DNA from 3 places in the Dermacoccus sp. PE3 genome. Region 3 is predicted to be linked to each of the others. Evidence: riboswitches for the same ligand, from Rfam matches in the RefSeq annotation. Region 3 holds a riboswitch; each other region holds the start of a gene.

Region 1 (5,820 bases), on a different contig from region 3:
GAACGTCGACAGGTAGTCACGCGGAGCGAGCAGCAGCCACACCGGAAGGACGGCGGCGGCGAAGCCGTAGATGATGATGGCCCACGACAGCGCCGTCGGCGACAGCGTGAACATGTCCTTGCCCCAGTCGGTGCCGGCAACCCAGCCACCGGCGACGATGGCGAGGAGCAGCAGGACGACGCCGATGCCCGAGACCTCGGAGACGGCGCCGGGGCGCACGAAGCGCAGGTAGCACCCCATGAAGAGGGCGATCGGGATCGTCATCGCGAGCGAGAAGACACCCCAGGGTGACTCGGCAAGGGCGTTGACGACGACGAGGCCGAGCACCGCGATCAGGATGATCATGATCGCCATGACGGCGAACATCGCCGCCCAGCCACCGACGGGGCCGAGCGTGTCGCGCGCCATCTGGCCGAGGCTGCGACCGCCGCGGCGCGTGGAGATGGCGAGCACCATGTAGTCCTGCACGGCGCCCGCGAAGATGACGCCGAAGATGATCCACAGCGTGCCCGGCAGGTAACCCATCTGCGCGGCGAGCACGGGGCCGACGAGCGGGCCGGCGCCGGCGATGGCGGCGAAGTGGTGACCGAACAGCACGCGCCGGTCGGTCGGCATGAAGTCCTGGCCGTTCTCGAACTGCTCGGCCGGGGTGGCGAGGTCGTCGCGCGGGCGGATGACCTTGTACTGGATGAGGCGGCTGTACAGCATGTAGCCGATGACGTAGCTGCCGACGGCAGCCATGACGAACCAGATCGAGTTGACGTGCTCGCCGCGGACGAACGCGACCATCGTCCAGCCGATGGCGGCGATGACGGCCGCGACGGCGATGACGATCTTCTGACGTCCCGTGATCTGCCGGGGTAGGTCGACCGCGACCGGGGGCGTGTTCCCGTCGCGCTCGGGGGTTTTGGTGCTCGACGCGGGCACGGAGACCTCCCTTTTCGTGTGAGTGTGAGCAGGGCCACGTTATGCGGTGTCGGGTAGGTCACAGGGCTTTGACACCGCGCGCGCAGGTCACACCTGCATCACGAATTTGGGCGAACGTCACGCAGTGGGGCCGGTGGGGCGCGGCCCGTCGCCGAACCAGTAGCGGCGGCTGTCTTCACGAACGTCCTCGAGCTGCCCGCCGCAGGCCTCGATGACGGCGCGCGAGGCGCCGTTCGTCTGCGCGCAGCAGACGAGCACGGGGGCGATGTCGAGCGCGGCGGCTTCGGCGAGCCCGAGCTTCAGAGCCTCCTTGGCGATGCCGCGTCCGCGAGCGGCCGGCCGCACGGAGTAGCCGATGTGGCCGCCGAGTTCGTAGAGGAACTCGTTGAGCGCGTGACGCAGGGCGAGGTGACCGACGAGGGCGCCGTCGTCGACGATCCAGAAGTAGGAGCAGTGGACGAGGCCGGTGTGCGGCGGCCACATCGTGTTGCCCTGGCGGGCGCAGTCTTCGACGTAGGCGGCGAAGCCGTCGGGGGTGATGTCGACGTCGGTGCCCGCGAAGAAGCCCGATCCGTCCATGCCGCCCGCGCACACCCAGCGGTCGTCGCGCGAGTCGGTGGTGGCGTCGCGGAACTCGCGCAGCATGGCCGACCAGTCGTCGTAGCGCGCGGCGTCGGGGGCGATGAGTTCGATCATGTCGGTCATCTCATCACCCCCGACGGTGGAGCGTCGATCAGTTTTCGGTGCGCTTACTGAGCGCGCAGGCCGTCGACGCCGCGGGGCTCGTCGCCGCGCACGGTGACGCGGTGCATGACGCGGGTGTTCGTGTAGTCGCGGTTGGCGTAGTGGGAGGTGGCGCGGTTGTCCCAGATGCCGACGTCGCCGGGCGCCCAGCGGTGACGGATCGTGTGCTCGGGCTGCGTGAGGTGGGCGTAGAGGGCGTCGAGGATGGCACGCGATTCGGCTTCGGAGACGTCGCTGACGTGGGACGTGAAGCCGGGGTTGACGAAGAGGCCGCGGCGGCCGGTCTCGGGGTGGACGCGGACGACGGGGTGTTCGACGGCGGGCAGTTCGGTGACGATCTCGCCCTCCCACTCGTGGCCGCCGTTCTTCTTGAGGAAGGCGCCCCACTCGCGGTTGCCGTCGTGGACGGCGAGCAGCTGGTCGGCGAGCGCCTTGAAGGGTGCGGAGAGGGAGTCGTAGGCGGCCTGGCTGTCGGCCCAGGACGTGTCGCCGCCGTAGGGCGGGAGCGTCACGGCGCGGAGGATGCTGATGGCCGGCGGCCGCTTCATGAACGTGACGTCGGTGTGCCAGACGTCGGAGAAGGAGAACTCGGGGTCGCTCGAGTCGATGTTGTAGATCTCGCTGCGCTCGTGATTGCCAGCGACAGGGTGGCCGGGCGTCAGCTCGCCGAGCAGGTTGCCGAGGCGCACCTGGGCATCGTCGTCGAAGGCGTGCTGGTCGCGGAAGAAGAGCACCTTGTGGGCGAGCAGGGCGCGGCGGATGTCGAAGGCCGCGACCTCGTCGATGGACGCCAAGTCGATGCCGTGGATGACGGCGCCCAGGGCCGGGCCGAGGCGCTCGATGCGCAGGCCGGGCGTCGTGGCGGGAGCGTGGGTGGCGAGAAGTGTCATGACAACCTCTTCGTTCGTTGCGCTTGCGCAGACGCCGGGCGGCGACGCGCCAGGTCGTTACTCGGGGCACCCCACCGCAGCGGAGGGTTGCCGTCCGGCCAGCCGAGACTTGTCGCCGGAACTCGTGACCCACTCATAACGTAAGCGCAGGTTTCGCAGAACGAACAGTTATTGGTTGGTGAGTGTCCGCATCGCGGGATCTAACGGAAGGTCGTGCTGTTGTCGCGGGCAACCTGGACACCCGCAGTCGATCGCCTTCCGATCGTCGCTCACTAGGGAGCTCCGACGAGGGGCCCCTACCGGCGACGACTCCCACTTCAACGCTTCGATCCTGGCGCACCCCCGCCAACGATCCGAACGGCCGCCTTTGGCACTCCGTACCCGCGGCCGGGCAGAACCGCTCGCTTCGCTTTCGATGGCCTTCCATGGCCAGCCAAGCGCAAGCACTCCCTGCACCGCGACATCCGTGAAAGCGCGGCAACCGCGCTCACAATGGCCACACCGCAACGAACCTTGCCTGGCTCACAGCCCCTATCCGCGAGGTGTGCCTCCTTCTCGCCCGGCATCTCTAGCCAAAGGCGAGGGCCGGAGACCTTCCAGGCCTGGCCCATCACACGGTTCCATCCGCAATGACACCCCTAAAGCCCCAAGCTGTTCGAGTGCAGGAGTGCCCGTCAAACTTTTCACCTGCCAGAGCGCAACTGACACTCTCATCCTGGATCTTGCCGGTCACTTTCATGGCTGCGACTTAGCCTTCAAGAAAGGGAGGGAGTCGACAATTTTCATCGTTCCGAGGCTCACTGTGACGATGCGGGCTAGGAGGTCGATGATGTACCGCGGGTCGCCGACCTCCTTCGACCAGTCGTTCGGGTCGTTGACGATGCCCGAGGCCTTGTCCGTCTTGACGTAGTAGCGGTCGATGATCCACTCGATCGCCGAGCGCGAGCCCAGGATGTAGCGGTACGCCTCCTGCGGGATCCCCGAGAGGGTGATATGGCCGTTGTAGTGGATCGTCGAGCGATCGTGACGCTCACCCGCGGCCTTCTGCTCGACCGACGGCTTGCCAAAGCGCATCTTCTTGTCGCCCACCGCGTAGAACGCATACGGATCCTGACCATCGACTGGCTGCGCATCAAGCCCCTCGAGCGGGTACGGCTCGACGGTCTCGTACCCAAGGTGCAACTCGGAAAGCTTGCGCCCTGCGTCGATGAACGGCTGTGCGTCTTCGACGAGCGGGATGCGCGGCAGCATCTTCTTCAAGTCCGCCGCGTACGTCTCGCGGTAGTCGGGCGAGTGCAGTAGCCCGTAGACGTAGAAGAAGATGTCGTCCTTCGTGATCGAGGTTCCGTACGCCGCCTGGAACCTCGTCAGCGCCTCATCGGTGATGTTGTCGATGCGGCGGTATCCGTCGACGACGTCGTGTGCGGCTGAGGTGCCGAGCGACAGCATGCCTTCGTCAGCATCGACCTTCTCGTAGCGGTACCGGGGCACGAACTGGGTCGCATAACCGAACAACGCTGTGTCGGGGACGCAATCGAGCATCTGGACTGCGGGAAGAGCAACGTCCCGCGGGCCCATCGTCACGATTCCCAAATTGTCAACATTGGGAACTGGGAAGGAAACTGGGAGGATTCCTGGACGGTGTAACCAGTCGGGGTCGATCACCAGATTGGCCTTTTCGAAGGGGCGGTACATCGCGTGCCCTAGGCGGCCGGGGTCGAATCCGATGCGTTGTCCGCGGGCCAAACGCGATTCAAGAGAAGAGGACCACTTGATTCTGGCCGGGTCGTAGGACCGCTCGCCAGCGAGGGCTTCTTCATACGTCTGGACGGCACGGCGCATGGCAAGCGCAATGCGCTTTCTGCCCGCGTTATAGACCCAAGCGTCCCGGTTGCTCTGAACACCTGGCCTTCCGACCTGAAAGATTCCTCGCGGACCCTGGTCCGCCGCAAGGGGCAGGAACGCCTCAAAGTCGTCGCGGCGCTGGTTGAGCCAGTCGCCATGCGCGTTCGGGGCGATGGTCACGGCTCCGAGTCCCTTGACATCGACTGCTTTGGCGACTCTGGCAAGCTTCTGCTCGCGGGTGAGGTAGTCGCCGATGTCGGTGTAGTGGATCGTCGCGGAGCCCGACTTGGCAGGGTCCTTTACCACCACCAGTACGGCCGCAGTCGTTCTACCACCGGCGGCAAATACGTTGCCTGCCTCCTTCTTGCGCTGTTCGCCTGCAGTGCGTGCGTTGCCGCGCAGGTTGTAGACGTAGATGTCGCTGAACTCCTCGGCGAGGCTCTTGCGCATCCCGTCGGCGGTGTTCGAATCCAGCCAGCCACCATTCGTCACGTACGCGATGACGCCGCGGTCCTTGATCCGCAGGCTCGCCCACTTGATGGCGCGGATGTAGGAGTCGTACAGCGAGTTCTTGTTCGTCGCACTCGACTTTGCGGCGTAGGTATCACGGATCGCGGCGTCGAGGTCGGGGTACTTCTCGTTCGCGTTGTTGTCGTTCGCCGAGTCCTGCCCCGACGAGTACGGCGGGTTGCCCACAATCACCTGGATATCGAGCTTCTTGAGCTTCTCCAGGCGCTCGTTGTTCTGCACGAACACTTCGGTGTCGAGACGGTCGTCGTTCTCCCACGACTGGAACGTGTCGGTAAGGATCAGCCCCTCGAACGGCTCGTAGTCCGTCGGCTGCTCCAGCGACCCGCGCAAGTCCTGATACGTCGTCTCGATGTTGACGGCGGCGATGTAGTACGCGAGCAGCAGGATCTCGTTGGCGTGCAACTCGCTGGCGTACTTGCGCGCCAGGTCGTGCGGTTCGATGAGCCCGAGCTGCAGCAGGCGCACGATGAACGTGCCCGTGCCGACGAACCCGTCGAGGATGTGCACTCCCTCATCCGAGAGCGTCTGCCCGAAGTGCTCGCGCAGCACAGCGTCCGCAGAGCGCAGGATGAAGTCGACGACCTCGACGGGCGTGTAGACGATGCCAAGCTTGTCGACGGTGCGCTTGAACGCCGTCGAGAAGAACTTGTCATACAACTCGACGATGATCCGCTGGCGCCCCTCGGCGTTGTCGATGCCCTCCACGCGCGAACGCACCGACGCATAGAACCCCTCGAGCGATGAGTTCTCGGTATCCAGCGAGTGCTCGTCGAGCAGGGCGAGCATCTTCTCCATCGCCTGCGCAACGGGGTTGTGCTCGGCGAAGTCGTACCCACCGAACAACGCCTCGAACACGGGACGGGTGATGAGGTGCTGGGCAAGC
Region 2 (5,820 bases), 210 kb from region 3:
GTCGAACGAGTACGGGCTGACGAGACCGACGCGCATCGTGTCAGTTCCCTCGCGGCGCGCGGTTGCCGAGGTCGTCGACGAAGACGCGCTGCATCATGTGCCAGTCCTCGGTGCGCTCGACGATCGCCGTCGACAACGCATCGACGCACTGCTGCGTGGCCGCGAGGACGTCGGCGCGCATGTCCGGCGACGAACCGGCATCGACAGGGTCGTGGAAGCGGATCTCGATGCCTCGCATCGCGCGACCCCTCGGAGGGTCGTAGGCGATCGTGACGGGGTACAGGCGAGCACCCGTGCGTCGGGCCAGAATCGCGGGCCCGGCGGCGACCCGCGCGTCGTGTCCGGCGAGCTTCACGGTGACGCCACGCTGCGTGAGGTCACGGTCCGACAGCAGCGGCGCAAAGGCGCCCGGCACCCGCAGCGCCGCCTCGACCTGACCCATGACGTCGACGCCCTGCGTCAACGGGATAATCGTCATGCCGAGGCCCTCACGGAACTCGAGGAACGCGCGGAAGAGCTCGTCGGGTTCGAGACGTTCGGCAACGGTCGTGACGTGCGCGAGCTCGGTGGCGGACCATGCGCCGGCGAGATCCCAGTTACCGAGGTGGCCGAGGTAGAGGACGATCGACTCCCCCGCCGCAAGGTCCGCCCGCACCTGGTCGATGGCACCGGTGGTGCGCACGAGCGAGCGCAGATCGTCATGCGAGAGCGACTGGAGGCGGAACGCGTCGCACCAGTAACGGAAGTAGGAGCGCAGGCCCTCACGGGTGAGGTCGTCCAGGGCTGCGGCGTCGAGTTCCGGGCGGACCCGGGCGTAGTTCGAGCGCATCCGCTCGACGTCCTTGCCGCCGCGACGGTGAAGGACGTCCGCGATCTTCTCAAAGAGCGCGTACGCAGCCGGCTCGGGCAGGGCGCGCACGGCACGCCATCCGGCCTTGAAGGCGAGAACGGTGGCGGCGTCCTGCGCTCGCTTACGGGAGAGAGCGGGCCGAGCCATCACTTCGCGAGAGCCTTGCCGAGCGCCTGGCCACGCACCATGAGCATGCGCTGCAGCACGGTAATGAAGGAGGCGACTGCGAGCAGGGCGAGGACGATCGTCAGGACGATGTACGGCAGGTCGAACAGGCCCGTGAGGCCGGTGGTGACGAGAACCGCGACGAGACGGTCCGCGCGTTCGGCGATGCCGACGTTCGCCTCCATGCCGAGGCCTTCGGCGCGAGCCTTCGCGTACGAGACGACGGAACCGAGCACGAGGCAGGCGAGCGCGAGGCAGGCCATGAGGAAGTTGTCGCCCTGGCCGGCGAAGTAGAGCACGAGGCCACCGAAGATGGCGGCGTCACCGACGCGGTCGAGCGTGGAGTCGAGGTAGGCGCCCCACACCGACGAGCGACCCGACAGGCGGGCCATGTTGCCGTCGAGCATGTCGGAGAAGACGAAGGCCGTGATGAACAGCGTGCCGACGAGGAACTCGCCGCGCGGGTAGAACCACAGCGCGCCGAACGAGACACCGAGCGTGCCGACGATCGTGACGACGTCAGGGCTGATGCCGAGGCGCAGGAGCAGCTGCGCCAGGGGGCGGAAGATCGCGGAGAAGAAGGCGCGCGCGTACTTGTTCAGCATGGTGACTCAACTGTAGCGGTTCGATACGTCGAGCCGAGGTGCGCGCCGCGCCGGACGAGTCACATCTCACCCCGCGTTCACGAGCCGCACGCCCCGCGAGGTCGAGGCCGTCAGTCGGTTGGCCAGGACGCCGCGATGCGCTGACGGCTGTCCTCGAGAAGCACCGGGAGAGCCTTCGTCTGGCCGACGATCGGCATGAAGTTCATGTCGCCACCCCAGCGGGGCACGATGTGCTGATGCAGGTGCGCAGCCACGCCGGCGCCCGCGACATCGCCCTGGTTCATGCCGAGGTTGAATCCGGCCGGGTTCGACGCCGCCTTGAGCGCGCGAATGCCCTGCTTCGTCAGCTTCGTGAACTCCTCGGTCTCCGCGTCCGTGAGGTCGATGTAGTGCGGCACGTGACGGTAGGGGCACACGAGCAGGTGGCCCGGGTTGTACGGGAAGAGGTTCATCACGACGAAGCAGTGCTCACCGCGGTGCACGATGAGGCCCTCGGCGTCGTCCTTGCCCGGCGCCGCGCAGAACGGACAGCCGTCGCCGGCGTCCCTCGAGGGGCGGTCGGCCTCGATGTAGGCCATGCGGTGAGGCGTCCACAGTCGGCCGAACCCGTCGGGCTCCCCCGCGAAGTCGTGCTCGGACTCGGCGTGCTCGGGAGTGAAGTCCTCGTTCTGCGTGACCATGCGCCCCATCCTAGGGAAACCCGCGCGCCGGGTCAGACCGGAGCGATCTCGGCGAGTTTCTCCACGAGCCGCTCGTCGCTCGCAGCGCCCGCGTGGGCCAGGCCGCCCACGCGCTCTGCCACTTTCTGTGCGACGGCTGCGGCATCGCCTTCACCCACGACGGCGACGGCGCTCGCGAGTCCGCCGAGGCCGCTTGCGGCGTCCTCGAGGTCGAGCCAGTCGTCGTCGGTGAGTTCCGCTGTCACACCCGCCCACACGACGCCCGCGGCCATGACGCCACGTTCGGCCAGCGATCCGACGCTCTCGCGCGGCAGCGAGCCGTCCTCACCGAGGTAGAGCACGACGGCGTTCGCCGCCGGCTTCGACGGGCAGGCGATGCAGCGCTCGCGCTGGTCGAGGGCCCAGATGATGTCGCTCATCGCTGCTCCTTCGTGGCCGCGAACGGTGCGTCGCGGTGCATGTGTCGCTCCTCCGGGGCACCGAATCCGAGACGCTCGTACAACGGGCGCGCCTTCGGACGCGTGTTGAGCAGCATCCGCTCGACGCCGCGCGCGTCCGCCCAGGCGTCGACGGTGCGGAGCATGCGTTCGCCGAGTCCCGCGCCACGCTCGTCGGGCACGACGAAGACGAACGCGACGTACAACCACGGCTTGGCGCCGCGCGCGAGCGTCGGCATCCGGTGGACGAGGGCGCACTGCACGATGCCGACGACGGTGCCGTCGGAACGGGTGGCGATCCACGTGGGTACCTCGTCGAAGGCCGAGAGGAAGTCGTCCGCGTACTCGGTCACGAAACCGGCCCGATTCGGGTGCCCCTCCTCGAGGTCCGAGCGCAACCGAAGCGCTGCACAGGCGAAGGCGTCGTCACGCCTGGCCCGGGCGATGGTGATCGTCATGGCGCCAGTCAACCACGGCTTGACCCTTCGGCAAACGCCCCGCGCCGCACGGCAAACCACGATGTGAGACACGAGTCCCGCCCCTCGATACCGCCCGGGATATCCTCGGACCAGGTCACGAGCGCCAGCGTCAAACCCCGGTTTGCTGGCCGGCAACCCTCCCACCGCGGCGGGGTGCTCCGGGTGACGACCTGGCCCGGCGTCGGATACGCCCGGGCAAGCGCGGAAGCAGAGCTTCCGGCGCACCCCGCGTGCGAGGTTCGCGCACGGGTAGCGACCTTTCGAGGAGTTGTCATGAGCGCTCAGGACTGGGCTTTCGAGACCAAGCAGATCCACGCCGGCCAGGTGCCGGACGGGGACACCGGATCGCGCGCGCTGCCGATCTACCAGACGACCTCGTTCGTCTTCGACTCCGCCGAGACGGCGGCCAACCGCTTCGGCCTGTCCGACCTCGGCCCCATCTACACCCGCATCGGCAACCCGACGTCGCAGGCCGTCGAGGAGCGCATCGCGGCGCTCGAGGGTGGCGTCGGCGCCCTGCTGCTGGCCTCCGGCCAGGCCGCGACGACGTTCGCCATCCTCAACGTCGCGCAGGCAGGCGACCACGTCGTCGCGTCGGCCGCTCTCTACGGCGGTACGTACAACCTGCTCAAGTACACGCTCAAGCGTCTCGGTGTGGAGACCACCTTCGTCGAGGACATCGGTGACCTCGACGCGTGGAAGAACGCCATCCGACCGAACACCAAGCTCCTCTTCGGTGAGACGCTGAGCAACCCCGACCAGAAGGTCCTCGACGTCGCGGGTGTTGCCGCTGTCGCCCACGACGCCGGCCTGCCGCTGTTCGTCGACAACACCGTCGCGACGCCGTACCTGCTGCGCCCGATCGAGCACGGCGCGGACGTCGTCATCCACTCGGCGACGAAGTACCTCGGCGGCCACGGCACGTCGATCGCCGGCGTGCTCGTGGACGCCGGAACGTTCGACTACGCCAAGGAGCCGGAGAAGTTCCCGCAGTTCAACGAGCCGAGCGAGAGCTACCACGGCCTCGTCTTCGCCCGCGATCTCGGCGTCGGTTCGGCGCTCGGCGCGAACCTCGCATTCATTCTCAAGGCGCGCGTCGAACTGCTGCGCGACCTCGGCTCCGCCGTGTCGCCGTTCAACGCCTTCCTCATCGCCCAGGGCCTCGAGACGCTGTCGCTGCGCGTCGAGCGTCACGTGGAGAACGCTAAGAAGGTCGTCGCTTACCTGAGCGAGCACGCGCAGGTCGAAAAGGTCTTCTACGCCTCGAAGGACGACAGCCCGTACAAGGAGCTGGCCGACCGCTACCTGCCCACCGGTTCCGGTGCAGTGTTCTCCTTCGAGATCGCCGGCGGCATCGACGCGGGCAAGGCGTTCGTCGACGCCCTCGAGCTGCACTCGCACGTGGCCAACATCGGTGACGTCCGCTCGCTCGCCATCCACCCGGCGACGACGACGCACAGCCAGGGCAGTGACGACGACCGCCGCGGCGCCGGCGTCACGCCCGGCCTCGTGCGCCTGTCGGTCGGCATCGAGAACGCGAACGACATCATCGCCGACCTCGACAAGGGCTTCGCAGCCGCGAAGGCTGCCTCCGCCTGATCGCCCGCACCGCGGAGACTACGACGAAGCCGCCACCCCAAATCGGGGCGGCGGCTTCGTCGTATGTGGATCAGGCCTCGGCAGGTGCCTCGGCCGCCGTGGGCGACGTGTTGTTGCGCGAGGCGATGTACGCGGCGATCTCGGCCACGGCCTCGTCGACCGGCACGCCGTTCTTCTGCGAGCCGTCGCGGTAACGGAAGCTCACGGCTCCGTTGTCGCGGTCCTCCTCGCCGGCGATGAGGATGAACGGCGCTTTCGACTTCGAGGCGTTGCGGATCTTCTTCGGGAAGCGGTCGTCGCTCGTGTCGATCTCGACGCGTACGCCGGCCCGACGCAGCTTCTCACCCACCTCGCCGAGGTAGTCGTAGTACTCCTCCGCGACCGGAACCCCGAGCACCTGAACCGGTGCGAGCCACGCCGGGAACTGCCCCGCGTAGTGCTCGAGGAGCACACCAAGGAAGCGCTCGATCGAACCGAACTTCGCCGAGTGGATCATGACCGGCTGCTGACGCGTGCCGTCCTGAGCCTGGAACTCGAGGCCGAAGCGCTCGGGCATGTTGAAGTCGTACTGGATCGTCGACATCTGCCACGTACGGCCGATGGCGTCACGTGCCTGCACGGAGATCTTCGGGCCGTAGAAGGCTGCGCCGCCCGGGTCGGGCACGAGCTCGAGGCCCGAGGCGTTCGCGACGTCGGCGAGCACCTGCGTCGCGACCTCCCACTGCTCGTCGGTGCCGATGAACTTGTCCTTCTTGTCGCCGGCCTCGTCACGCGTCGACAGCTCGAGGTAGAAGTCGTTCAGCCCGAAGTCACGCAGCAGCCCGAGGATGAAGTCGAGCAGGTGCTTGATCTCGCCCGGCGCCTGCTCCGGCGTCACGTAGGAGTGGGAGTCGTCCTGGGTGATCATGCGCACGCGCGTGAGGCCCGAGAGAACGCCGGACTTCTCGTCGCGGTAGACCGTGCCGAACTCGAAGAAGCGCAGCGGCAGCTCGCGGTAGGAGCGTC
Region 3 (5,820 bases):
TCGGTCCGTTCGGCCATCCTGCTCGACCTCATTGGCGCCGATGCCACGCAGGTTCTCAAGGGCATGGGTGCGTTCAGCGGCGGTGTCGCGACGAATGTTGCGACCCGTCGTCTGCCCCCGGCGGCGCTCGCGGTCGTCAACAAGTCCGTCGCGTTCCGCCTGGGCACGCAGGTCGGGCGCAAGTTCCTCTCGCGCATCCCGCGCGTCATCCCGGTTGCGGGTGGCTTCATCGGTGCGGGGCTCGACGTCATGCTCCTGCGCAAGATCGCCGACGCGGCGCGCAAGGACTTCATCGCGGCCGTGCCGCCCACGGCCTGACGCTCCGCCGATCGTGACGACGCCCGCGCTCGCGGAATGCACCGCGTGGCGTCGGCGTTGTCGCTTTGTTCACCTGAACGCTCGTCAACCGGAGGCACTTCGATGGCACGTCCCACCTCGCTCGGTCGCCGCGTCACCCGACTCGCCGGCCTGAAATCCCTCGCTGCCGCAGTGACGGCGGCGTCCGCCGCCGGAGGTCCCTCGCTCACGACCCGCCTCAGCGCACTTCCGCGCCTGGCTCGCGCTGTGCGCTCCGGTTCGTACCGGGGCGTGAGCACCGCGCAGCTCGCGCTGCTCACGGCTGCTGCGGCCTACGTCGCCTCGCCGGTCGATCTGCTGCCCGAGGCGCTCCTGGGAGTCGTGGGTCTTGCGGACGACGCCGCCGTCCTCACGTGGCTGGCGAGCTCGCTCGTGCACGTCACCGACGACTTCCTCGACTGGGAGAAGCGCACAGGTGTGACGCTGGCGGGGGAGCGCGTGCGCTGAGGACGCCCTTGTCCACAGGCGCCAGCGCCTCGCACTGGTCGTGAGAAGTGTGGTCATGGCTTCGTGAAGCCATGACCACACTTCATCTCTCGGGCATGGGCCCGCTGCTCGCCCTCATGCCGTACGAGTTCGGCTTCGCTCCGACGGCGTCCCTCGTCGTCACGTTCATGGACGGCGGGCGAGTTTCGGGGGCTGCCCGCTTCGACGAGGCCGTCGTCACCCCGGAGCACGTTCACCACGTGCGCGATCGCGTCGTCGAGGCGTCGAATCGTCTCGGCACGAGTGGCGTCGCCGTCACGGCCTACCAGTGCAGTCCCGGCGTCGATCTCGACCTGGTCACGCGGGCTCTCGCACCGGCCGTCGAGGTGGAGCACGCCCTCGTCGTGGCCCCTGACGTCTGGTGGGCAACGACGTGCACCAAAGGCTGTTGTGACGGTGCACTGGCCCCAGTGCCGACTGCCGCCGATGTGCCCTCCCTCGCATCGGCCCTCGAGGGACGCCTCGAACCGGCGTCATCGCGTGACGAAGCCGTGGCCTCCCTCCACGCGGTTTCGCCACTGGCCCAACGGGCCGTCGCCGACCTGCTCGTCGGGCTACCGGGCGAGACCGGCCGGGTGCGCGCGGCCTGGCGTGAGGTGGCCTCAGGCTCCGGGCACCCCCACAGCACTCGCGAGCGTGAGGCTCTGGCGCTCGTCGTCGACGCCATGCCCGATCCACTCCTGCGCGACGAGATGGTGTGGAGCGTCGTGCCCGAACTGGCCGCGGGAGCCCGTACCACGCGGCAGTGCTGGTCCGAGCCGGTGAGTTCGCAGCGCCTGTTGGAGATCCTCGTCGCCGTGCCCGAGCCGGCGCGAGCCCATTGGCTGTGTCTCGTGGCGCTCGCGCGCTGGCGGGAAGGGGAGCGGCCCAGCGCTGTGCTCGCCGCCGCCGAGGCCCAGGAACGGGGCGCGCGCCTACCTCTCGTCGACCTCGTCGTGAGGATGACCTCCTCCGGCATGGCGTACGAGGACTTCCTGCGGCCGGCGAGGCCGAATCGTGCGGCGCGGCGCCGTCGCTGACGTCGTGGCGACGAGGCGAGAGAGTGCGGGCAGCCACCGGGCCGGCGCTTCACATCGTGGACATCAGCAGGGGCCTTCCTGGCGCCTTCGCTGCACTCGCCCTAGTGTCAAAGCGTCAAGAGTCTCAGTCACACAAGCCCCGGCTGACTGAGCGGCAACCCTCCACCGCGGTGGGGTGCCCCGGGTGACGACAGGGCCGTGAACGCTGCGGCAAGCGCGGACTCGCCAGTCGCTTCGGCGAGTCCTTCGAGGAGGACATATGGCGAGCTCTCATTCAGCGCACGTCGCACCGGCCGCTACGCGTCCTGTGCAGGCGCCGAGTGGGTTCAACGCGCAGGCACGAGCCGTCGCTCTGGGAGACGTCGTTCTCGAAAGTGGCCGCACGCTGCCGGACGTCGTCATGACCTACGAGTGCTGGGGCGAGTTGAACGACGACGCGTCGAACGTCGTCCTCGTCGAGCACGCGCTCACGGGTGATTCGCACGTCGTCGGCGATACTGGCGACGGGCAGCCCACCCCGGGTTGGTGGCCAGGAATCATCGGCCCCGGCGCAGCACTCGACACCGACGAGTACTTCGTCGTCGCCATCAACGTTCTCGGTGGATGCCGTGGCAGTACCGGCCCCATCTCGCTCGCTCCGGACGGCGAGCCCTGGGGCGGACGTTTCCCGCAGGTGACCGTCCGAGACCAGGTCCGCGCCGAGGCGGCGTGCCTCGAAGCGCTCGGTGTGCGACGTCTGCACGCCGTCATCGGAGGCTCCTTCGGGGGGATGCGCACGGCCGAGTGGGTCGCGGGGTTCCCGGACCGCGTCGAGCGGGCATTGGTCGTGGCGAGCAGTGGCTGCGCGACCGCGGACCAGATTGCCTGGGGTCACACCCAGGTCGTCGCCATCACGTCCGACCCGGAATTCCGCGACGGCGACTACCTGCGTCACGGCACGTTTCCCACGAACGGCCTCGCCTTGGCCCGCCAGATCGCTCACGCCTCGTATCGCAGCGCAAGCGAGTTCGAGGCACGGTTCGGCGCCGAGCCCCAGCCAGGTGAGGACCCGCTCGAGGGCGGTCGCTTCAGCGTCGAGGGCTACCTCGACCACCACGGGGCCAAACTCGCGCGACGCTTCGACCCGCTGGCCTACGTGCGCCTGACGCAGGCCATGGCGACCCACGACATCGGGCGAGGACGCGGCGGGCTCGACGCGGTGCTGGAGGCGTACGAAGGAGAACTCCTCGTGGCCGCAGTCGACTCCGATCGACTCTTTCCCGTGAGCGCATCGACGCGGATGGTGCGCGCCTACGGTCGCGGACGACTGCGCATGATCCACTCGCCCTACGGCCACGACGGATTCCTCATCGAGGCCGACCAGATCGCGTCGCTCGTGCATGAACTCGTCCAGCGACCGTTGCGCGGAACACCGCGGCTCGTGCGCGGCGTCGCATGAGTGGCCCACCGCAGGGGCCTCGGGTAGCGTGACGGCAGATTCCGAATTTCGCGAGTGAGGTCGCCATGTCCGTCATCGTCAGTTTCGCGCCCGGCCCCGAGGGCGAAGCCGCCCTCGCCGAGGCAGCTCGCCAGTCGAAGGATCTGGGTCGCCCGCTCATCGTGGTGTGCACGGTGCCCTCGGACGAGGCTCGCACCGCGGCCCGCAAGGCGGCCGAGGAGTACACCGGCGCACAGGTCGTCGATGTGCAGGACGGCGCCGACGCCGTGGAATCCATCCTCGAGGAGATTTCCCGAGTGCAGCCCGCCCTGCTCGTCATCGGGCTGCGCAGGCGCACCCCTGTCGGCAAGTTGATCCTGGGCACGAGTGCTCAGCGCTTGTTGCTCGACGCCCCGTGCCCCGTGCTCGCCGTCAAGCCCTGAGGCTCCCGAACGGCCTTCAGTTGCTGAGATGGCGGCCGATCCGGGGCAGGGAATGAACGTCAATCGAAGCTCGTTGAACCCCGTGATTCTGCGGTTTCGTCCGTCGAGTTTTATAATGGGTGAAGAAGCGGTCACCACCCGGAGCGCCAAGCGCGGGGTTTCGTGATCGCACTCCTCGTTCCGGTGTCGCTTCGATCGTCGCTGCCCTGCGGCCGACGACGGCGACGCATTACTTTCGGAAGGTAGTTGGTGACGACAGTGTCGAAGACCACGCAGCCCCCCGCACTTCCCGCGGATGTCGACCACCCGGCTCTGGCAGCTCTGTTCGAATCGGGTCGTGAGACGGGCTCGGTGGACAGCGTCGCATTGAAGGACGCGATCGAAGAGGCACAGGTGTCGTCCGCCAAGCAGAAGTCCGTGTTGAAGGCGCTGGCCGCCGAGAACATCGAGGTCGTCCTCGACCAGGCCCACGCCGAGCAGGCCGTGGCCACCACAGCCGGACGTCGTAAGGCGGCCGCGAAGAAGACGACGGCCAAGAAGGCCACCGCGAAGTCCGCTGCGGCCAAGACCACTGCGGCCAAGAAGACCACCGCCAAGAAGGCGACGGCGAAGACCGCGACCGCGAAGGTTGCGGCTGTCGAGGAGTCGAGCGAGGCGGACGAGACCGCCAACGAGGCTCCCGCCAAGAAGACGACGGCCAAGAAGGCTGCCGCCAAGACGGCCACGGCCAAGACCGCGACGGCGAAGACCGCGACGGCGAAGAAGGCTGCTGCGAAGAAGGCTGCTGCGAAGAAGGCAGGTAAGGCCGCCGACGAGCCCGAGGTCGACGAGGTCGAGCCGGTCGACATCGCGGCCGAAACCGGTGACGATGTCGAGACGCCCGAGCAGGCCTCCGACAGCAAGGCCGGCGACACCTCCGAGCCGGAGGACGAGAAGGGCGGCTTCGTCCTGCGTCAGGGCGACGAGGACGACGCTCCTGCTCAGCAGGTCGTCACGGCAGGCGCCACGGCAGACCCGGTCAAGGACTACCTCAAGCAGATCGGTAAGGTCGCGCTGCTCAACGCCGAGCAGGAGGTCGAGCTCGCCAAGCGCATCGAGGCCGGCCTGTTCGCGGAGCAGAAGCTCGACTCCGGCGACAAGATCGACATGAAGCTCAAGCGTGAGCTGTGGTGGATCGCCTCGGACGGCAAGAACGCCAAGAACCACCTCCTCGAGGCCAACCTGCGTCTCGTCGTGTCGCTCGCCAAGCGCTACACCGGTCGCGGAATGCTCTTCCTCGACCTCATCCAGGAAGGCAACCTGGGCCTCATCCGTGCGGTCGAGAAGTTCGACTACACCAAGGGCTACAAGTTCTCGACCTACGCGACGTGGTGGATTCGTCAGGCCATCACCCGCGCCATGGCCGACCAGGCGCGCACCATCCGCATCCCGGTGCACATGGTCGAGGTCATCAACAAGCTGGCCCGCGTCCAGCGCCAGATGCTCCAGGACCTGGGCCGCGAGCCCACCCCGGACGAGCTGGCCAAGGAACTCGACATGACCCCCGAGAAGGTCGTGGAGGTCCAGAAGTACGGTCGCGAGCCGATCTCCCTGCACACCCCGCTCGGCGAGGACGGCGACAGCGAGTTCGGTGACCTCATCGAGGACTCCGAGGCCGTCGTCCCGGCCGACGCCGTGAGCTTCACGCTGCTGCAGGAGCAGCTGCACTCGGTGCTCGACACGCTGAGCGAGCGCGAAGCGGGCGTCGTCTCGATGCGCTTCGGTCTCACCGACGGTCAGCCGAAAACGCTCGACGAGATCGGCAAGGTCTACGGCGTGACGCGCGAGCGTATCCGTCAGATCGAGAGCAAGACGATGAGCAAGCTGCGTCACCCGTCGCGCTCGCAGGTTCTGCGCGACTACCTCGACTGAGTAGCGGCGTGTGCACGTCGTCGGAACCCTTCACGCCGAAGGATGGTGGGTTTGGCTGAAGGTGGCAGGGATATCGGTCGCATCTTCGGCCAAACCCAGCACCAGCGTTCGCCCGCGCGGCGTCGGACGGAGGATCGGCGCGAAAACGGACGAACCCGGCTCCACCCGTCAGGGAGAGCCGGGGTCA

The links. A riboswitch is a leader RNA that binds a small molecule or an ion and turns the genes downstream of it on or off. The one in region 3 is predicted to bind S-adenosylmethionine.
Region 1: another riboswitch for S-adenosylmethionine. It lies ahead of AA983_RS03225 (TauD/TfdA family dioxygenase); the one in region 3 lies ahead of AA983_RS06430 (homoserine O-acetyltransferase).
Region 2: another riboswitch for S-adenosylmethionine. It lies ahead of AA983_RS07385 (bifunctional o-acetylhomoserine/o-acetylserine sulfhydrylase); the one in region 3 lies ahead of AA983_RS06430 (homoserine O-acetyltransferase).

What each region holds. Positions count from the first base shown of each region.
Region 1 is NZ_LDCM01000001.1:682,870-688,689, forward strand. It holds gene AA983_RS03215 (carbon starvation CstA family protein) at 1-927, opposite strand, end outside; gene AA983_RS03220 (GNAT family N-acetyltransferase) at 1,045-1,632, opposite strand; gene AA983_RS03225 (TauD/TfdA family dioxygenase) at 1,677-2,561, opposite strand; SAM riboswitch class IV at 2,576-2,691, opposite strand; gene AA983_RS03230 (type ISP restriction/modification enzyme) at 3,297-5,820, opposite strand, start outside.
Region 2 is NZ_LDCM01000002.1:422,679-428,498, reverse strand. It holds gene AA983_RS07415 (glycosyltransferase family 4 protein) at 1-36, opposite strand, end outside; gene AA983_RS07410 (phosphatidylinositol mannoside acyltransferase) at 41-997, opposite strand; gene pgsA (phosphatidylinositol phosphate synthase) at 997-1,620, opposite strand; gene AA983_RS07400 (HIT domain-containing protein) at 1,731-2,300, opposite strand; gene AA983_RS07395 (hypothetical protein) at 2,333-2,719, opposite strand; gene AA983_RS07390 (GNAT family N-acetyltransferase) at 2,716-3,195, opposite strand; SAM riboswitch class IV at 3,309-3,424, shown strand; gene AA983_RS07385 (bifunctional o-acetylhomoserine/o-acetylserine sulfhydrylase) at 3,490-4,815, shown strand; gene thrS (threonine--tRNA ligase) at 4,886-5,820, opposite strand, start outside.
Region 3 is NZ_LDCM01000002.1:209,719-215,538, forward strand. It holds gene AA983_RS06415 (EcsC family protein) at 1-318, shown strand, start outside; gene AA983_RS06420 (YkvA family protein) at 421-804, shown strand; gene AA983_RS06425 (DUF4192 family protein) at 876-1,862, shown strand; SAM riboswitch class IV at 1,976-2,085, shown strand; gene AA983_RS06430 (homoserine O-acetyltransferase) at 2,122-3,300, shown strand; gene AA983_RS06435 (universal stress protein) at 3,366-3,722, shown strand; gene AA983_RS06440 (RNA polymerase sigma factor) at 3,981-5,633, shown strand.